3 regions of the Aeromonas sp. 130281 genome follow, and region 3 is predicted to be linked to each of the others. Evidence: riboswitches for the same ligand, from Rfam matches in the RefSeq annotation. Region 3 holds a riboswitch; each other region holds the start of a gene.

Region 1 (5,563 bases), on a different contig from region 3:
GTCGCGCATCGGCTATCTGTCGTTCGGCGCCGTGGCCCAGTTCGCCCCTGCCCTGCTGCTCGGGCTCTACTGGCGGCACGGCAACCGCAAGGGGGTCTATCTCGGGCTCGCCCTCGGGGTCAGCCTCTGGTTCGTGACCCTGCTGGCCGAGAGCGGCCTGCTGGCGGGCTCGCCCCTGGAGGCGCTGCTGGCCCCCCCCGACTGGCCCGCCTTCCGCGAGCTGAGCCTGGGGGCCTGGTGCATCTTCCTGAGCCTGTTGCTCAACCTGCTCGGCTACGTGGCGGGATCCCTGCTGTCGCGGGCGGCGGTGAGCGAGCGGCTGCAGGCCGCCAACTTCGTCGGCAAGCCGAGCCGGGATACCACGGCGCTCTACCAGGCGCGGGTCTCGGTCAAGGAGCTGGAGATGCTGGCGGCCCGCTTCGTCGGCTCGAGCCGGGTCAAGCGCGCCTTCGGCCGCTTCGCCGGTGAGCGCGGCGGCACCCTGGCGCCCCAGATGCAGGCGTCGGCCGATCTGATTGCCCACACCGAGCGGTTGCTGGCGGGGGTATTTGGCACCTCCTCCGCCCGGCTGGTGCTGGCCTCTGCCCTGCAGGGGCGCAACATGCAGCTCGAGGAGATAGCCACCATAGTGGACGAGGCCTCGGACGTGTTCCGCTTCAACCGCGGCCTGCTGCAGGGGGCCATAGAGCACATGGGGCAGGGGATCTCTGTGGTGGACAGGGAGCTCAAGCTGGTGGCCTGGAACCGGCGCTACATAGAGCTGTTCCACTATCCGCACGGGCTCATCCAGGTGGGGCGCTCCATCGAGGAGATCATCCGCTACAACGCCGGGCAGGGGCTCTGCGGCCCGGGGGACATAGAGGCCCAGGTGGCGCGCCGGGTCGCCTTCATGAAGCGGGGCAGCCCCCATGTCTCGGCGCGGGAGCGACCGGACGGCCGGGTGATCGAGATGCAGGGCAATCCCATGCCGGCGGGGGGCTTCGTGATGACCTTCACCGACATCACCCCCTTCCGGGCGGCGGAGCGGGTGCTGCGGGAAGCGAACGAGCACCTGGAGGCGAGGGTGGCCGAGCGTACCCACGAACTCTCCGAGCTCAACCGCCAGCTGCTGCTGGTGAACCAGCAGGTGGAGCGGGCGAACCACTCCAAGAGCCGTTTCCTGGCTGCGGTGAGCCACGATCTGACCCAGCCGCTGAACGCGGCCAAGCTGTTTACCTCCTCCCTGCTGGAGATGCTGCCGCAGGGAGGGGAGCAGGCGGCGGAGCAGGTCCGCATCGCCCGCCACATCGACGACGCCCTGGGGGCAACCGAGGATCTCATCACGGATCTGCTGGACATCTCGCGCCTCGAGGCGGGTAAGTTCAAGGCGAAGAAGCTCGATTTCGCCCTGAGCGACGTGCTGGGCAATCTCAAGGCGGAGTTCGGAGTGCTGGCCCAGGCGGGGGAGATCCAGTTCTCCGTGGTGGAGAGCCGCCTCGCGGTCTACAGCGACGTGCGCCTGCTGCGCCGGGTGTTGCAGAACTTCCTCACCAATGCGTTCCGTTACAACCCGGGCGGCCGGGTGCTGCTCGGCTGCCGCCGCCTGGGGGACAAGGTGCGCATCGAGGTGTGGGACAATGGCCCCGGCATTCCGCTGGACAAGCAGGAGGCGATCTTCGACGAGTTCTCCCGCCTCGATCACTCCCGCACCGCCAGGGAGCAGGGACTTGGCCTCGGGCTCGCCATCGCCCGCGGCATCTCCCAGGTGCTGGGACATCAGCTCTCCCTGCGCAGCTGGCCCGGGGCGGGGTCCGTGTTTGCCATCACCCTCAACCTAGCGACCCGGCCCGTGACGCCGAGCCAGCTGGCGCCCCCCGTGGTGCGAGACAGCCAGCTCGAAGGGATCCGGGTGCTCTGCATCGACAACGAGGAGGACATCCTCATCGCCATGGCCTCCCTGCTGGGACGCTGGGGCTGCGAGGTGCGCTGCGCCCAGAGCCTGGAGCAGGCAGAGGAGATCATAGGGGCCGGTTTCCTGCCCCGGCTGGTGCTCTCCGACTACCACCTGGATGACGGCAAGACGGGGCTGCAGGCGCTGCACATGATCCGGCTGGCCCATGGTAACGACATCGGCGGCATCATCATCAGCGCGGATCGCAAGAGCGAGCTGCAGACCCAGATCCGTGAGCACGGCTTTGGCTACGTCAGCAAGCCGGTCAAACCCCTCAAGCTGCGGGCGCTGATGAACAGCCTGCTGCTGCCAATACAGTGACAGCCTTCACACAATCAAGCATTGTTTGGCAAGTTCGGGAACTGTCATCAGGCGCCAGCATCACCGATGTTGGCGCCAGCTTGCCGGCATGTTCGCGAACAATCTGGAAAATGAGTCCTATTCGCTGTCATTTTTACTAGGTAGCGCCTCCTCCGACTCCCTCCTATAGTCATTCGGCGATTATTTTTGTCGCAAATCAAGTTGTGCAAAAAGGCAAACCGAACGAAAGTCCGGGACGCAAAGCCTCCGGTCTAAGGGTCAAAGCACCTAGGATAGCGGGGTCACCACAGGTTGTATCGTCCATGGGCCAAGCCATGGTGGCGATGATGTCTGCGTTACCTGGCAGGTTGCGTTGCCTTTTTCGTTGTTAATTCCAATAACGAAATAAGGAAGTTCAAATATGTTAAGTCCAAAACTTTCCCTGCTGGCGCTCCTGGTCGGGGGATTCTGTGCTACCTCCGCCTTCGCCGCTGCCCCGGGCAAACCCACCATAGGCTCGGGCCCCACCAAGTTCGCCATCGTCGAAGTCAATCAATCCGCCTCGGCCTACAACCAGCTGGTGACAGTCCACAAGGATGGCGCCCCGGTCAGCGTGACCTGGAACCTCTGGTCCGGTGACGTCGGTCAGACCGCCAAGGTGCTGCTCGATGGCCAGGAGGTGTGGTCAGGCCCCGCTTCCGCCGCGGGCACCGCCAACTTCAAGGTGACCAAGGGGGGCCGCTACCAGATGCAGGTGGCCCTGTGCAACGCCGACGGCTGCACCCTCTCCGACAAGAAGGAGCTGATGGTCGCCGATACCGACGGCAGCCACCTGGCACCGCTCAATGCGCCGCTCAAGGAGAACAACAAGCCCTACGCCAACAAGTCCGGCAAGGTGGTGGGGGCCTACTACGTGGAGTGGGGTGTCTACGGCCGCAAGTTCACCGTGGACAAGATCCCGGCCCAGAACCTGACTCATATCCTCTACGGCTTCACCCCCATCTGCGGCGGCAACGGCATCAACGACAGCCTCAAAGAGATCTCCGGCAGCTTCGAGGCGCTGCAGCGCTCCTGTGCCGGTCGTGAGGACTTCAAGGTCTCCATCCACGATCCCTGGGCGGCGATCCAGATGTCCCAGGGTAACCTCAGTGCCTGGGATGAACCCTACAAGGGCAACTTCGGCAACCTGATGGCCCTCAAGCAGGCCCACCCTGACCTCAAGATCCTGCCGTCGGTCGGGGGCTGGACCCTCTCCGACCCCTTCTACTTCCTGGGGGACAAGACCAAGCGAGATACCTTCGTCGCCTCGGTCAAGGAGTTCCTGCAGACCTGGAAATTCTTCGACGGGGTGGACATCGACTGGGAGTTCCCGGGTGGCCAGGGGGCCAACCCCAGCCTGGGCGGTCCGAACGATGGTGCCACCTATGTGGTGCTGATGCAGGAGCTGCGCGCCATGCTCGACGAGCTGGAAGCCGAGACCGGCCGCCAGTATGAGCTCACCTCGGCCATCAGCGCCGGCGGTGACAAGATTGCCAAGGTCGATTATCAGGCTGCCCAGCAGTACATGGACCACATCTTCCTGATGAGCTACGACTTCAGCGGCGCCTTCGACCTGACGAATCTGGCCCACCAGACCAACCTCTTTGCCTCCAGCTGGGATCCGGCCACCAAGTACACCACCGACAAGGGCGTCAAGGCGCTGCTGGGTCAGGGGGTGACACCGGGCAAGATAGTGGTGGGGGCGGCCATGTATGGCCGTGGCTGGACCGGCGTGAAGAACTACCAGGCAGGCAATCCCTTCACCGGCACCGCGACCGGGCCGGTCAGCGGCACCTGGGAAAACGGCGTGGTGGATTATCGCGACATCGTCAACAACCGCATGGGCGCAGGCTGGGAGCAGGGCTATGACGAGTCGGCCGAGGCCCCCTATGTGTTCAAGGCCAGCAGCGGCGATCTCATCAGCTTCGACAACGACCGCTCGGTCAAGGCCAAGGGGCAGTACGTGCTGGCGAACCAGCTCGGCGGCCTGTTCGCCTGGGAGATAGACGCGGACAACGGCGACATCCTCAACGCCATGCACGAGGGGCTGGGCCACGGCGAGGGTAGTCTGCCGCCGGTCAACAAGCCGCCGGTGGCCAATGCCGGCAGCGATCTGAGCGTCACAGGCCCGGCCGAGGTGACCCTCAACGGCAGCGCCTCCCACGATCCGGAAAGCGGCGCGCTGACCTACAGCTGGAAGCAGGTCTCCGGGCCCCAGGCCAGCCTGCTGGATGCCACCCAGGCCAAGGCCCGGGTGGTGCTGGACGCCGCCACTACCGACATCAATCTGGTGTTCGAGCTGACCGTGACCGACGATCAGGGGCTCTCGGCCAAGGATCAGGTGGTGGTGACCAACAAGGCACCGCAGCCGAACCTGCCCCCCGTGGTCAGCGTACCGGCCAGCGCCACCGTCGAGTCCGGCAAGCAGGTGACCATCAAGGCCACGGCGTCCGATCCGAACGGTGATGCCCTGAGCTACCAGTGGAGCCTGCCAGCGGGGCTCACCGCCACCGGTCAGGACAGCGCGACCCTGGTGGTCACGGGCCCGAGCGTCACCAGCGACACTGTCTATGACCTGAGTCTGGTGGTGACCGACGGGGCGCTGGATGCCAGTGCCGGCACCCGCCTGACCGTCAAGCCAGCCAGTACAGGTGGCGGCTGTGAGGCAACCGATCCGGATGCGGCCAACTGGCCGGCCTGGAGTGCCAGCACCGTCTACAACGCCGATACCAAGGTGAGCCACAACCAGCTGGTGTGGCAGGCCAAGTACTGGACCCAGGGCAACGAGCCAAGCCAGAGTGCCGATCAGTGGAAGCTGGTGAGCCAGGTACAGCTCGGCTGGAATGCCGCTGTGGCCTACAACGCCGGTGATCTCACCAACCACAACGGTCGCAAGTGGAAGGCCCAGTACTGGACCAAGGGCGATGAGCCCGGCAAGGCCGCCGTCTGGGTGGATCAGGGGGCAGCCAGCTGCAACTGATGGTCATAAGGAGTGGGGCCTTGGCCCCACTCCTTTTTCCTGTGGCGCTTTGTGGGCTGACCTCGGCCAGGGGCGGATAAGCGGCCAGCCATGGCCATCGGCGCCAGTCTTTCTCGGGAATTAATCATTTCACCCGAAGTTGAAAAAAATATTTTCATCTTGAAAACGCTTTCAATGGAGTGAGTTGGATGGTTGACATCCGCTCTCACGCCGAGCTTAACCCTGCCTTCAGGGATATTTCCTGATAGAACACCCAGTCAGGATCCCGCTCTGCCATTTGCAGTGACTGCGGCTATGGAGAATAATCGCGGCGC
Region 2 (5,563 bases), on a different contig from region 3:
TCGGCATCAGGATATTGCTGGGTGCGCACCAGGTGCTTCACCAGGGGGCGAATGCCGAAGAACACCAGGGTCAGCCCCAGCAGACCACCCACCAGGTAGCGCAGGGAGTCTTGCCAGTAAGGGGTCTCCAGCCAGCTCGATTCCGGTGGCGTCACCGGCACGGCGCCGGTGAAGTCGAACACCTGCAGGCTGATCTGATCGCCGCGCACGCCGTCAAAGCCGACGGAGCGCTCCACCATCTGGCGGATTTGCTCCAGCTGCTCGGCGCTCCAGCCCCCCTTGGGGCCGCTCTGCTGATTGAGCAAGATGGATACGTTCATCCGCTCCAGCCGTCCCTGCTGATAGCGGGTATGCACTATGGTGCGGCTGTTCTCGTACTGCTTGCTGACCTCCTGCCGTTCGGTGCGGGTGTCGTTCTTGGCAGGCTCCGGCGTCGCCGCATTCCCCTCGGCAGCCGCTTCTGTCTGGGGCGCCGTCTCGGGAGGACGGTTGGACAGGGCCCCCGGGATGCCGAGCGCCAGGGCATCTATGGTCTTGTCGGACTTGTTGGATTCCTTGGTCACCACACCGTTGGGATCCAGCTGCTGCTGGGTCTCTTCCACCGCGTTGAAGTTGACGTCAGCGGCGATCTGGACCCGGAAGTTGCCGGTGCCCAGCATGGGATGGAGCATGTCGCTGGCACGCTGGCGGATGTACTGCTCCAGCTTGCGCACGTATTCCATCTGCTGGACGCTCTGCTTGCCGAATCCCGCCTTGTCGCCAAACTCGGCACTCAGCAATTGGCCCGCCTGATCCACTATGGTCACGGCACCGGGCTTCATGCCCGAGATGCTGCCCGCCACCAGGTTGGCGATGGCCTCGACCTGACCCGGCTCCATGGACTGACCGGGTTGCAGATCCAGCATCACAGAGGCGCTGGGTTTCTCTTCGTCACGGCCGACAAACAGGGTCCGCTTGGGGATGGCCAGATGCACCCGGGCGCTGCGCACCGCATCCAGCGAGATGATGGTTCTGGCCAGCTCCCCTTCCAGGGCATGGCGGTAGCGCGCCCCTTCCATGAACTCGCTGGTGCCAAGACCGGTCACTGTGTCCAGCCCCTCGAGGCCGGCCGGCATGGCCGCCCTGACCCCGCGCGCCGCCAGCGCCATGCGCACGTGGGCGAGCTGGCTCTCAGGCACCAGGATCTGGCCCGAGCTTTTCTCCAGCCGGAAGGGCACCTGCTCCTTCTCCAGCATCTCCATGATGTTGGCGGTGTCGTAGAGCTCCTGCTTGCCGTAGAGGGGCACATAGTTCTTGCTGGAGGTCCAGAGGATCACCACTATGGTGCCCGCCACTATGGCGGCAAGCAGCGCTATGGTCAGGATGGATTTGTTGTCCCGGGACAGGGTGCGCCAGTTGCGCATCCCTTCCTGTACCCGGGCGATCAGGGAGCCCGACGCCCCCGGCGAGGATGATACCAATTCAGTCATGACCTACCCTCAGAGCGGCATGCGCATGATGTCATCGAAGCCTGTCATCAGTTTGTTGCGCACCTGCATCAGGGCGGAAAAACTGAGACCTGCCTTCTGGCTGGCCACCATGGCCCCCACCAGATCGTCGCTCTGACCCGCGTCGACGGCGGTCATCAGTCTGGACGCGACATTCTGCTGTTCGTTGACCCGGCCGACGACGTCACGCATGGCGTCGCTGAACGAGACAGCCGAGGCGTCGTTAGGCTCGATGGAAGGGGTGTGACTGGCGACGCGCTGCATTTCCTGCATCTGCTGCAGGAGCGTCACCTGTGATGACATGATCTCAATCTTCACTCGGTTATCCCTTAGTTTTGAATCTGCTGCTCGACATCGATGCCCTGCTCGCGCATGGCAGCCAGCTTGTATCTAAGTGCCCGGGTCGTCATCCCAAGGGCTTCGGCCGTACGAGTCCGGTGACCACGAAAACGGCGCAACGTCTCCAGGACGAATTGAAATTCGGCATGCCGTTTGGTCTCGCTGAGCCCCTCCGGGGCCGCAAGCGTCTGCGGTAACAGGTTGTCGGCTTCGACGGCATAATGGGGCAGCATCAAATCGACCGCCTGAATATGCAATCCGCGAGCCATAATTAGTGCCCGCTGGATCACGTTGTCCAGTTCGCGCACATTGCCCGGCCAGTCATAGGAGAGCAGCTGCTTGCAGGCGCTCTCGCTGAGGCGATACCCCTGCTGGGCGGCGTAGCGCTCGATGAAGTACTCCGCCAGCGGCAGTATGTCGTCCGGCCGCTCCCGCAGGGCAGGCCAGCTCATGGGCAGCACATCGAGCCGGTAGAAGAGGTCCTCGCGAAACTCCCCCTGCAACACCAGCTCCCTCAGGTCTCTGTTGCTGGCGGCGATGATCCGCACATCCAGCGCAATCACCTGATGGCTGCCCAGCCGCTCGACCTCTTTCTCCTGCAGCACCCGCAGCAACTTGGCCTGCAATGCGAGCGGCAGTTCGGAGATCTCGTCGAGCAGCAGGGTGCCCCCCTGGGCCAGCTCGAACTTGCCCTGCTGGCTGGCGGTCGCGCCGGTAAAGGCCCCCTTGCTGTGTCCGAACAGGATGGATTCGAGCATGGCTTCGGGGATGGCAGCACAGTTGATGGCCACGAAGGGCTTGCCCGCCCGGCTGGACATCTCGTGGATGTAGCGGGCCAGCCGCTCCTTGCCCGTCCCCGACTCGCCGCCGATGAGGATGGTGGCCGAGGTTTTGGCAGCCCGCCTGGCAAGCTGCAAGACCTGCAGGCTCAGGGGCGAGGTGGCGATCAGGTTGGGAATGGCCTGACGCAGGCGCAGGGCTCCCCTCACCACATCGAGGATCTGGCGCTGGCTGAAAGGCTTGATGATGTAGTCGATGGCGCCGGCCCGCATGGCCTCCGCCGCCAGATAGGCCTGGTGCTCATTGACCAGGATGACGCAGTCGGTACCCGCCAGCTCCTGCACCATTGAGGGACCGGCCTCGGTCATGACCGCCATGTCGAGCAGCACGAGATCCGCTGAATGGTGAGAGAGAAATTGCTTGGCCAGCGGGACAGAATTCAGGCAAGAAACGCGATAGCCTGCCTTCAACAATATTCCCTCAACATCGTCTCCATTTGATAACGAAGAGGAAACTAATAATAAATGAGCATGAGATTCAATACCGACGGGTATTGAATTTTCCTTGATAGATAAATCAGAAAACATATTAACCCGAACCTGTGATTGCACATGAATCAATCAACAGAACTGACGCTCAAAAAATAAAAACGCACCAGGACGGGGCAGCACTTCTTATTGAGCACTTACCCTATATCGGTATGAAAACAAGGCTGGAATCATGGCCTTGGTAACCCCGCTATCATTAGCATCAATGCTGTTAGACCGGAGGCTTTGCGTCCTGACTTTTCAGTTCAGTTTGCCTTTATCATGCGACGACCCGTATTAGGATGGCATGGCTTGGTTGTCCTTAAGCCATGTGACACATCTGACTGTTTCTATTTTATTTTTTCACTGTCAGTCTGTGTCGCGTCAAAAGCCGTCACATCATAACGGCTTTATATGACAATTCAAGCAGATGTGCGGAATAGTCTCTTCCTGCCGGCATATGGGCGTGGCAATTCCACTTCAGCCCAGGGTGCCAATTACCTCGACCCGCAAATCTTCCGGGATCTCGTTATAAGAGAGCACTTTGAGACCCTTTGAAAAGGATCGGGCATAACGGGCGATCAACGGCCTGAGCTGGGGCATGACCACCAGCACAGGCGCATACCCCTGCTGCTGCAACTGCTCCTTCACCAGCGGCATGTTCTGCTGCAACTGTGCCAGCAATTGCGGGTCGACCGGGAAGCTGTCCAGCTGGATTTTTCCCTGCTGCTGGGACTGATTCATTGCCGTCAGCAGAGTCTGCTCCAGCCGATCATCCAGGGTGAAGGCCGCCAGTATGTCGCGGGATCCGATCGCCTGCCTGACGATCTGACGCTTGAGGGCGCAGCGCACGTCCGAGGCCAGCAGCACAGGATCCTTGGTCAGCTCGCTCGCATCCAGCAAGGTGGTGGCTATGGTGCGGATATCGGTGAGGCTGATCTGCTCCTTGAGCAACTGACGGAAGACCCGCAGTTGCTGCATCTGGGTCAGGGCCAGATTGAGCTCTTCCGCCAGGCGGGGCGACTGGGTGGCCAGATACTGGCCCAGCTTGCCCACCTCGTCATGACCGAAGAGCCCATCGAGCTGCTCCCTGAGCAGCTTGCTGGCATGGGTAGCGATGACGGTGGCGGAGTCCACCACGGAGTAACCCAGGTTGAGCGCCTTGGCCTTGTTGTCCGGCGAGATCCAGACCGCGTTCATGCCATAGGCCGGATCCTGGGTCAGCTCGCCGTCCAGGGCCCCATAGGTCTCCCCGCTGCTGATGGCCATCAGCCGCTGGCAATCCACATTCCCCGTGGCCAGGGCGATGCCCGACAGCTTGATGCGATACTGGTCCGGTTGCAGTTGCAGGTTGTCCCGTACCCGGATCTCGGGCAGCAGGAAACCATACTGCTCGGAGAGCGTCTTGCGAATGCCGCGCACCCGGGCGAGCAGCTCGGCCCCCTTGTTTGCCTCGGCCAGCGGCACCAGCCGATAGCCCAGTTCGATGGCGACTGCATCCACCGGCGGCAGATCCTGCCAGTCCAGCCCCTGCGGCTCCGGCTGCACCATCTGCCTCGTCAACTCTTCGGCCGCATCCAGGGCAGGGTCCTTTGCCCGGCGCTGGCTGACGCTCCAGCCGGTCCAGGCCAGCACGGCGGCAAAGCTGAGGAAGGCCAGCATGGGCATGCCGGGCACCAGGCCCAGGATCAGCATGATGGTCGCCGCCGTATAGATGACCCGGGGAGAAGCCAGGATCTGCTGGCCGACCTGATCCGACATCTCTCCCTCGTCACTCACGCGAGTGACTATGATGGCCGCCGCGGTGGACATCAGCAGGGAGGGGATCTGGGCGACCAGACCATCACCTATGGTAAGCAGGGCATAGATGCGGAAGGCATCGGAAACCGGCAGCGAGTGCTGGAAGATACCTATGGCGAGACCACCCACCAGGTTGATGATCAGCACCAGCAGGCCGGCGATGGCATCGCCACGGACAAACTTGGAGGCCCCATCCATGGCGCCGTAGAAGTCCGCTTCCCTGGCGATCTCTTCCCGCCTGGCACGGGCCTGGTGCTGATCCAGGGTCCCGGCGTTGAGATCGGCATCTATGGCCATCTGCTTGCCCGGCATGGCATCCAGGGTGAAGCGGGCGGAGACTTCGGAGATCCGCTCCCCCCCCTTGGTGATCACCACGAAGTTGATGATCATCAGGATCACGAACACCACCAGACCCACCACGTAGTTGCCACCGATCACCACTTCCCCGAAGGCCTGGATGACCTTGCCGGCGGCCTCGTTGCCCTCATGACCATGGAGCAGCACCACCCGGGTGGAGGCGACGTTGAGGGACAACCGCATCAGGGTGGCCACCAGCAGCACGGTCGGGAACACGGAGAAATCGAGGGGGCGACGGGCCGAGACAGAGACCAGCAGCACCAGCACCGCCAG
Region 3 (5,563 bases):
GCAGCTCGACAAGAGCGAAGGGGTGGTGGCGTTTCCCTACTACCGCTGGCACCACAACATAGTGGTGCCGGAGCAGCACCCCCTCACCGCCGAGCGGGAACTCACCCTGGCGGCCCTGGCCCATTGGCCCATAGTGACCTATCAGGCGGGCCTGACGGGGCGGGTGCGGGTGGATGAGGCCTTTGCCGAGGCTGGGATACATCCGCAGATCCTGCTGACCGCCCAGGACTCCGACGTCATCAAGACCTATGTCGAGCTGGAGATGGGGGTGGGCATACTGGCGGACATGGCGTTCGATCCCCAGCGGGACAAGGGGCTGGTGCAGCTCGACGGCAGCCGGCTGTTTGCGCCGCACACCGCCTGGATCGGCCTCAAGCAGGGGCAGTTCCAGCACAACTTCACCTGGCAGTTCATCCAGCTCTGCAACCCCGAGCTGGCGCTGGCGGAGATCCAGGCCAGGGCCATGAGCAACGAGCCCCTGCTCGACTACCAGATCTGAATGGGGCGCATGGTCTGAGAAAGCAGGGAGCCCTTGGCTCCCTGCTTGCTTATTCGATGCTTCAGCCAGGCCCAGAGCCTCGCTCATTGGTTAGCGCTCGCTCTGGGGGCCCAGCATGCGATACAGGGTGCGATCCCCCTTGATCCTGTGATGGTAGAGGGCGGCGGCCACGTGCAGCAGGACCAGCGCAGCCAGCGCCAGGCAGCCGAGGCGGTGGACGCCAAAGAAGAAGGCGTTGATCTCCGGTGAGCCGATCGGGTTGGCGACCGGGTAGAGCCAGAACAGGGAGTAGCCCTGCTCCAGCATCAGGAAGCCGCTCAGCAGCACCACAAACATCAGGCCGTAGAGCAGGGCGTGCGCCAGTCTGGCGGCGGGATGGTGAGGCTGGGACTGATCTTCGGGCAGGGGTGCGCGCCAGTGCCGCCAGCCCCAGCGCAGCAGGAAGAGCGGGGTGATCAGGGTCGCCATCGACATGTTCAACACCGACAGAAACTGAAACAGCCTGGGGTGGCTGTCGATCACCAGGTGCATCAGGTAGCCCGCCAGGGTGGCGTAGAGGATGACGGCGGCCATCAGCCAGTGCAGCAGGCGGCTCAGGGGGTCATAGTAGTGTTTCGTCATGGGATTTTTCCGACTGGGGCCCAGGGTGCAGAGAGGCACCGGGAGCCCGGATGACAGGCACAAAAAAGAGGCCGCTCGGGCCTCTTCTGCTTGCGGGGGATCAGTTCACCAGGGTCCAGGCATCCTGCCAGTTGGTGCCCACGCCGGGCTCATACTGGGTCGCCGTGCTGGTCCAGATGGTGCACCAGCCGCTGTAGGGGTAGGGCTTGCACTGATAGATCTTGCCATCTTTCGGCTGCAGCACCTTGGTGCCCGCAGCATAGGATTTGAGTCCCTCCGGGAAGCTGTACTGGTAGTCACCGCCGCTGGCGGGATCCTTGAACATCAGGTCCAGGGTCTGCTGCAGGGGGGCACCGCCCGCCTTCGGCTTGCCCTCGATCACCAGCTGGTGGTGGCCGGCGCTCAGACCGCCGACCGCCATGGTGAAGCTCTGGCTGCTGTCCTTGATGTCGGCGCCGGTCTGGCCCTTGGCGGCGCCGCCATGGTCATACAGGGTGTTGGTGACCGCGAGATCCCCCTCGGCCGTGACGGTGAAGTTGAGGGTGACCTTGCCGTTGTCGAGCAGGTATTCGCTCTCCAGCCCGCTTACGCTGATGCTGTTGCCCACCGGGGGTTGCTGCTGCTCGAGCTGGACCTCGACCCGCTGCAGGTTGCTGCCCGCCTTCAGGTAGACGGGGTTCTGGCCGTAGACCGGGTTGAACTGGCCATCGGTGCCCTGCTGGCCTGCGCGGATCTGGCTCTGCTCGGCGTTGATCCTGGCGGCCAGATCATGGGCCCAGTTGTTCTTCTGACCCTGCTCGGCGGAGCCTATGGTCAGCACTGTCTGCAGATCGGTGCGCTCGCCGTTGGCGTCGAATACCCGGGTCCTGGCCTTGTCGCCGACCACCAGATCGGTGGAGGGGTAGATGGTCCCGCCCTGGCTCCAGGTCAGCGGCGGCTGGGTGCCACCATCGAACTGGGCGTCGATGAGGTTGTAGAAGCTGTTGGCGGTATCGCCCACCTCCCAGACCCCGAGGATGACCTGGTAGCCGGTGCGCGCCGGCAGGGTGCACTGATGGGTGACCTGCTTGGGCGGTTGCACCATGCCCCCGTCGATGACGCAGAACGGATTGAGATCGAAGGAGTCCCTGGTCAGGGGCTGGTTCGGGTTCCACTCCTGCTTGGTGAGGTAGTAGCGCCAGTTGCGGGTCACGTGGTTGGCGGTGAAGGTCCAGCCGATGGCGAAGGGACCGGCCTGCACCTGGCGCTTGGTCCAGCGATCGCTGGTCTGGGCATTGAGTTCACCGAATTGCGGATGCCCGGCCGAGGCGATCTGGCCGTCGGCGGGGCCGCCATCGGGGAAGCCGGACGGCGCCTCCAGGCTCTGGGGCTCCCATTGAATGGCGCCACACTGGCTGTTGCCGCCGGTCTTGCACAGATAGTTGCGCCCTTCCGGCTGGCTGATGTAACCGTGGGCGAGCACGCCGCCGCTGGCCAGCAGCGCCAGCGCCGCGGCCACATGATTGAGTTGGATTTTTGCTGCCATACATTCCTCTGTTCGGTGATGTGGGCAGTCAAGTTGGCAGGGGAATTCCCCGTGACACACCTGGGTGTGGCAACCCCGCTATCCTGGACGACATGTCTTTAGACCGGAGGCTTTGCGTCCTGGCCTTTCAACCAGTTTGCCAAATGACTACATAAAGGGTCAGGGTGCCGCCCTTGAGGACGGCGCCACCATGATGGCTTCTTTTGATTAAATTATTAAGTGTAAATCTTTACAGCTTGACCTCATCGGAGTAGAGCAATCACTTAACACTCTGTTTTTAAAATTATATTTAATTCATCAAGTTGGGTTTTGCTTCGCCAGCTCTGTCAAAAGATGCAAAATCGCGACATTTTTCATCAATGAAAAAATCCCCTGCCGGCGAGGCCGGCAGGGGATGGGACTGTGTCAGACGGTCAGTGGTACGGGTACTGGTCTGGGCGGTGGGAGGGCGAGGGGCGCGGGGCCTGACCGGGCGCCAGATCCCGGGGGAGGCCATTGCCGAGCCTGAACACCGCCAGCCGCTCGTCCAGGCTGCGCGACAGCCCGGCCAGCAGCTCGCTCTCCTGGGCCAGCTGGGAGGCGGCCTGGGACATCTCGAGCGCCGAGTCATTGATGCCGTTGACGTTGCGGTTCATGTCTTCCGCCACCATGCTCTGCTGCTCCGCCGCCGTGGCTATCTGGGTCGCCATGTCGCTCACGTGCTGGATGTGGTTGACGATGAGGGAGAGATCCTGCCCCGCCTTCTCGGACTGGCCGACGCTGCTCTCCGCCAGCTTGCGGCTGGCATCCATGGCGCTGGCGGCGGTAACCGCCCGCTGCTGCAACTGGGTGATGGTGCTCTGGATCTCCTCGGTGGAGTGGCGGGTGCGGCTGGCCAGCTGGCGCACCTCGTCGGCCACCACGGCGAAGCCGCGACCCTGCTCGCCGGCCCGGGCCGCCTCTATGGCGGCGTTGAGGGCCAGCAGATTGGTCTGATCCGAGATGGCGCTGATGACGGCGGTCACCTCCCCTATCTGCATCACCCCCTCCTTGAGTCGATTGACCTGATGGGTGGCCTGCTCCACCTCGGTGGCGAGCGCCTGGATGCCGTGCACGCTGGCGTGGACGTCTTCGTTGCCGAGCCCGGCCTCGCTGGTGGCGTCCCGGGTGTCGCGGGCCGTGTTCTCGGCGTGGCCCGCCACATCCGAGATGGTGGCGCTCATCTCGTTCATGGCGGTGGCGAGCTGGGCCAGCTGATCCCGCTGGCTGTTGACCGCCTGGTTGGTCTGCTCGGCGGAGGCGGCGATGCGCAGGGCGGCATCCGCCACGTTGCGGGCCCCCTGGCTGGCTTCCAGCAGGGCGCGGCGAATGGCGTCCAGTCCCTGATTGGTGCTGGTGGCGACGGCCCCCAGCTCATCCTTGCCATGCACCGGGATGCTCACCACCAGATCCCCGGCCGCCACCTGGGCCATGGCCCCCTTGATCTCGGCGAGAGGCCTGACGATGGAGCGGCTGATGGCCACTCCAAGCCACCCCATCAGCAGGATCACCAGCAGGGTGGCCCCTCCCATCAGCTCATACTGGGACCAGATGGTGGCCTCTATGTCCTGCAGCAGCACGCCCGAGCCCAGGATCCAGCCCCAGGGCTGGTAGCCGGCCACCAGGGACATCTTCTGGGCCGCCTCGCCGGAGGGGGAGAGCCACTGGTACTCCAGGCGGCCCTGATGGCCGCCCTTGCCGAGATCCACCATGCGCTGCCAGTGGGATTCGGCGGGCGTCCCGCCCATCTGCTGGCCGACCAGCTCGGGCTTGGCAGGGTGCACCACCACCCTGCGATCCTCGTCCAGCACGAACAGATAGTTGTCCCCATCGAAGCGCATGCTGTCGAGCATGGCCTTGGCTTGTGCCTGGGCCTCTGGGGCGGGCAGGGTGGCGGCCAGGGTCTGGATCCGGCTCATGGCGAGATCCAGCACCGCCTGCAATCTGGCTTCCCGCTCACTCATCAGGTTGCGATGCAGGGCACTGGCGGAGATGAGCAGCAGTGCGATGAAGCCGACCAGCGCCACCGAGAGCAGCAGCATCAGTTTGCGACTCACGGCGATATCACCGAGCTTGAACATAGTCTTTTCCTTCTTTCCCGTGCGGATCTGGTGAGGGCCAGTCAGCTGGCTGGCCTTGATTGTTTTGTGTTTAACATTTATTTAACTTTCAAGAGGTTGTGATGGTTGATTGCCAATTGAGTGTGTTGGCAACCAGTATAGCCAGCAGACAGAAACCCTCGCTTTTGGTAGCGTGGTCTGGCGCATCCCGGCGCACCATTTGCCGGCTCTATTTGCAGGAAGTGTGAATGAGTTGGCATTTCACCAAAAAGGAGTGGGCGCCCCCGTGGCCGCCCCATAACAAGAGGGAATTTATGAGTTCCATTGCCAGGAATTACTTGAACCAGCTCAACGCCGACTACCTGCGAGTACACAGGCGCAAGGAGGATCTATTCTGGTCCACCTACATGGGCATCAGCGACGATCAGGCCGGCTTCACCGCCGCCGAGCAGGCCTACAAGGCGTTCTGCGCCGATCCTGCTCGTCTGCCGGTGCTGCGGGAGATGCTGCCCCAGGCCGAGGAAGAAGAGCTCAAGCGCGGTCTGGGAGGCTGGATAGCCTTCTTCGAATGCAACGTCATCGAAGATCCGGCCGCCGCCGCCCTGATGGACGAGCTGGTGGCCGCCGAGGCGGATCTGTTCGCCCGCCGCAAGGGGCTCAAGCTCACCCTGCTGGACGAACAGGGCCAACAAGTGGCCGGCAGCCTGCCCGCCGCCAGCACGGCGCTGGCCGCAAGTAGCGACGAGGCGGTGCGCCAGAGTGCGCTCGCCATGTTCCACACCCTGGAGCAGTGGGTGGTCGGCAACGGCTTTCTCGAGGTGGTGGCCCTGCGCAACCGCT

The links. A riboswitch is a leader RNA that binds a small molecule or an ion and turns the genes downstream of it on or off. The one in region 3 is predicted to bind cyclic di-GMP.
Region 1: another riboswitch for cyclic di-GMP. It lies ahead of AC1IN8_RS07495 (glycosyl hydrolase family 18 protein); the one in region 3 lies ahead of gbpA (N-acetylglucosamine-binding protein GbpA).
Region 2: another riboswitch for cyclic di-GMP. It lies ahead of lafK (lateral flagellar response regulator transcription factor LafK); the one in region 3 lies ahead of gbpA (N-acetylglucosamine-binding protein GbpA).

The regions. Positions count from the first base shown of each region.
Region 1 covers NZ_JBWVQS010000002.1:108,155-113,717, forward strand. Annotated here, with positions in the region: gene AC1IN8_RS07490 (hybrid sensor histidine kinase/response regulator) at 1-2,251, shown strand, start outside; cyclic di-GMP riboswitch class I at 2,454-2,540, shown strand; gene AC1IN8_RS07495 (glycosyl hydrolase family 18 protein) at 2,652-5,249, shown strand.
Region 2 covers NZ_JBWVQS010000004.1:44,302-49,864, reverse strand. Annotated here, with positions in the region: gene fliFL (lateral flagellar M-ring protein FliFL) at 1-1,460, opposite strand, end outside; gene lfiE (lateral flagellar hook-basal body complex protein LfiE) at 1,479-1,805, opposite strand; gene lafK (lateral flagellar response regulator transcription factor LafK) at 1,817-3,079, opposite strand; cyclic di-GMP riboswitch class I at 3,332-3,419, opposite strand; gene lfhA (lateral flagellar biosynthesis protein LfhA) at 3,614-5,563, opposite strand, start outside.
Region 3 covers NZ_JBWVQS010000013.1:5,903-11,465, forward strand. Annotated here, with positions in the region: gene cbl (HTH-type transcriptional regulator Cbl) at 1-499, shown strand, start outside; gene AC1IN8_RS20095 (cytochrome b) at 590-1,120, opposite strand; gene gbpA (N-acetylglucosamine-binding protein GbpA) at 1,221-2,645, opposite strand; cyclic di-GMP riboswitch class I at 2,711-2,796, opposite strand; gene AC1IN8_RS20105 (methyl-accepting chemotaxis protein) at 3,059-4,744, opposite strand; gene AC1IN8_RS20110 (M3 family metallopeptidase) at 5,038-5,563, shown strand, end outside.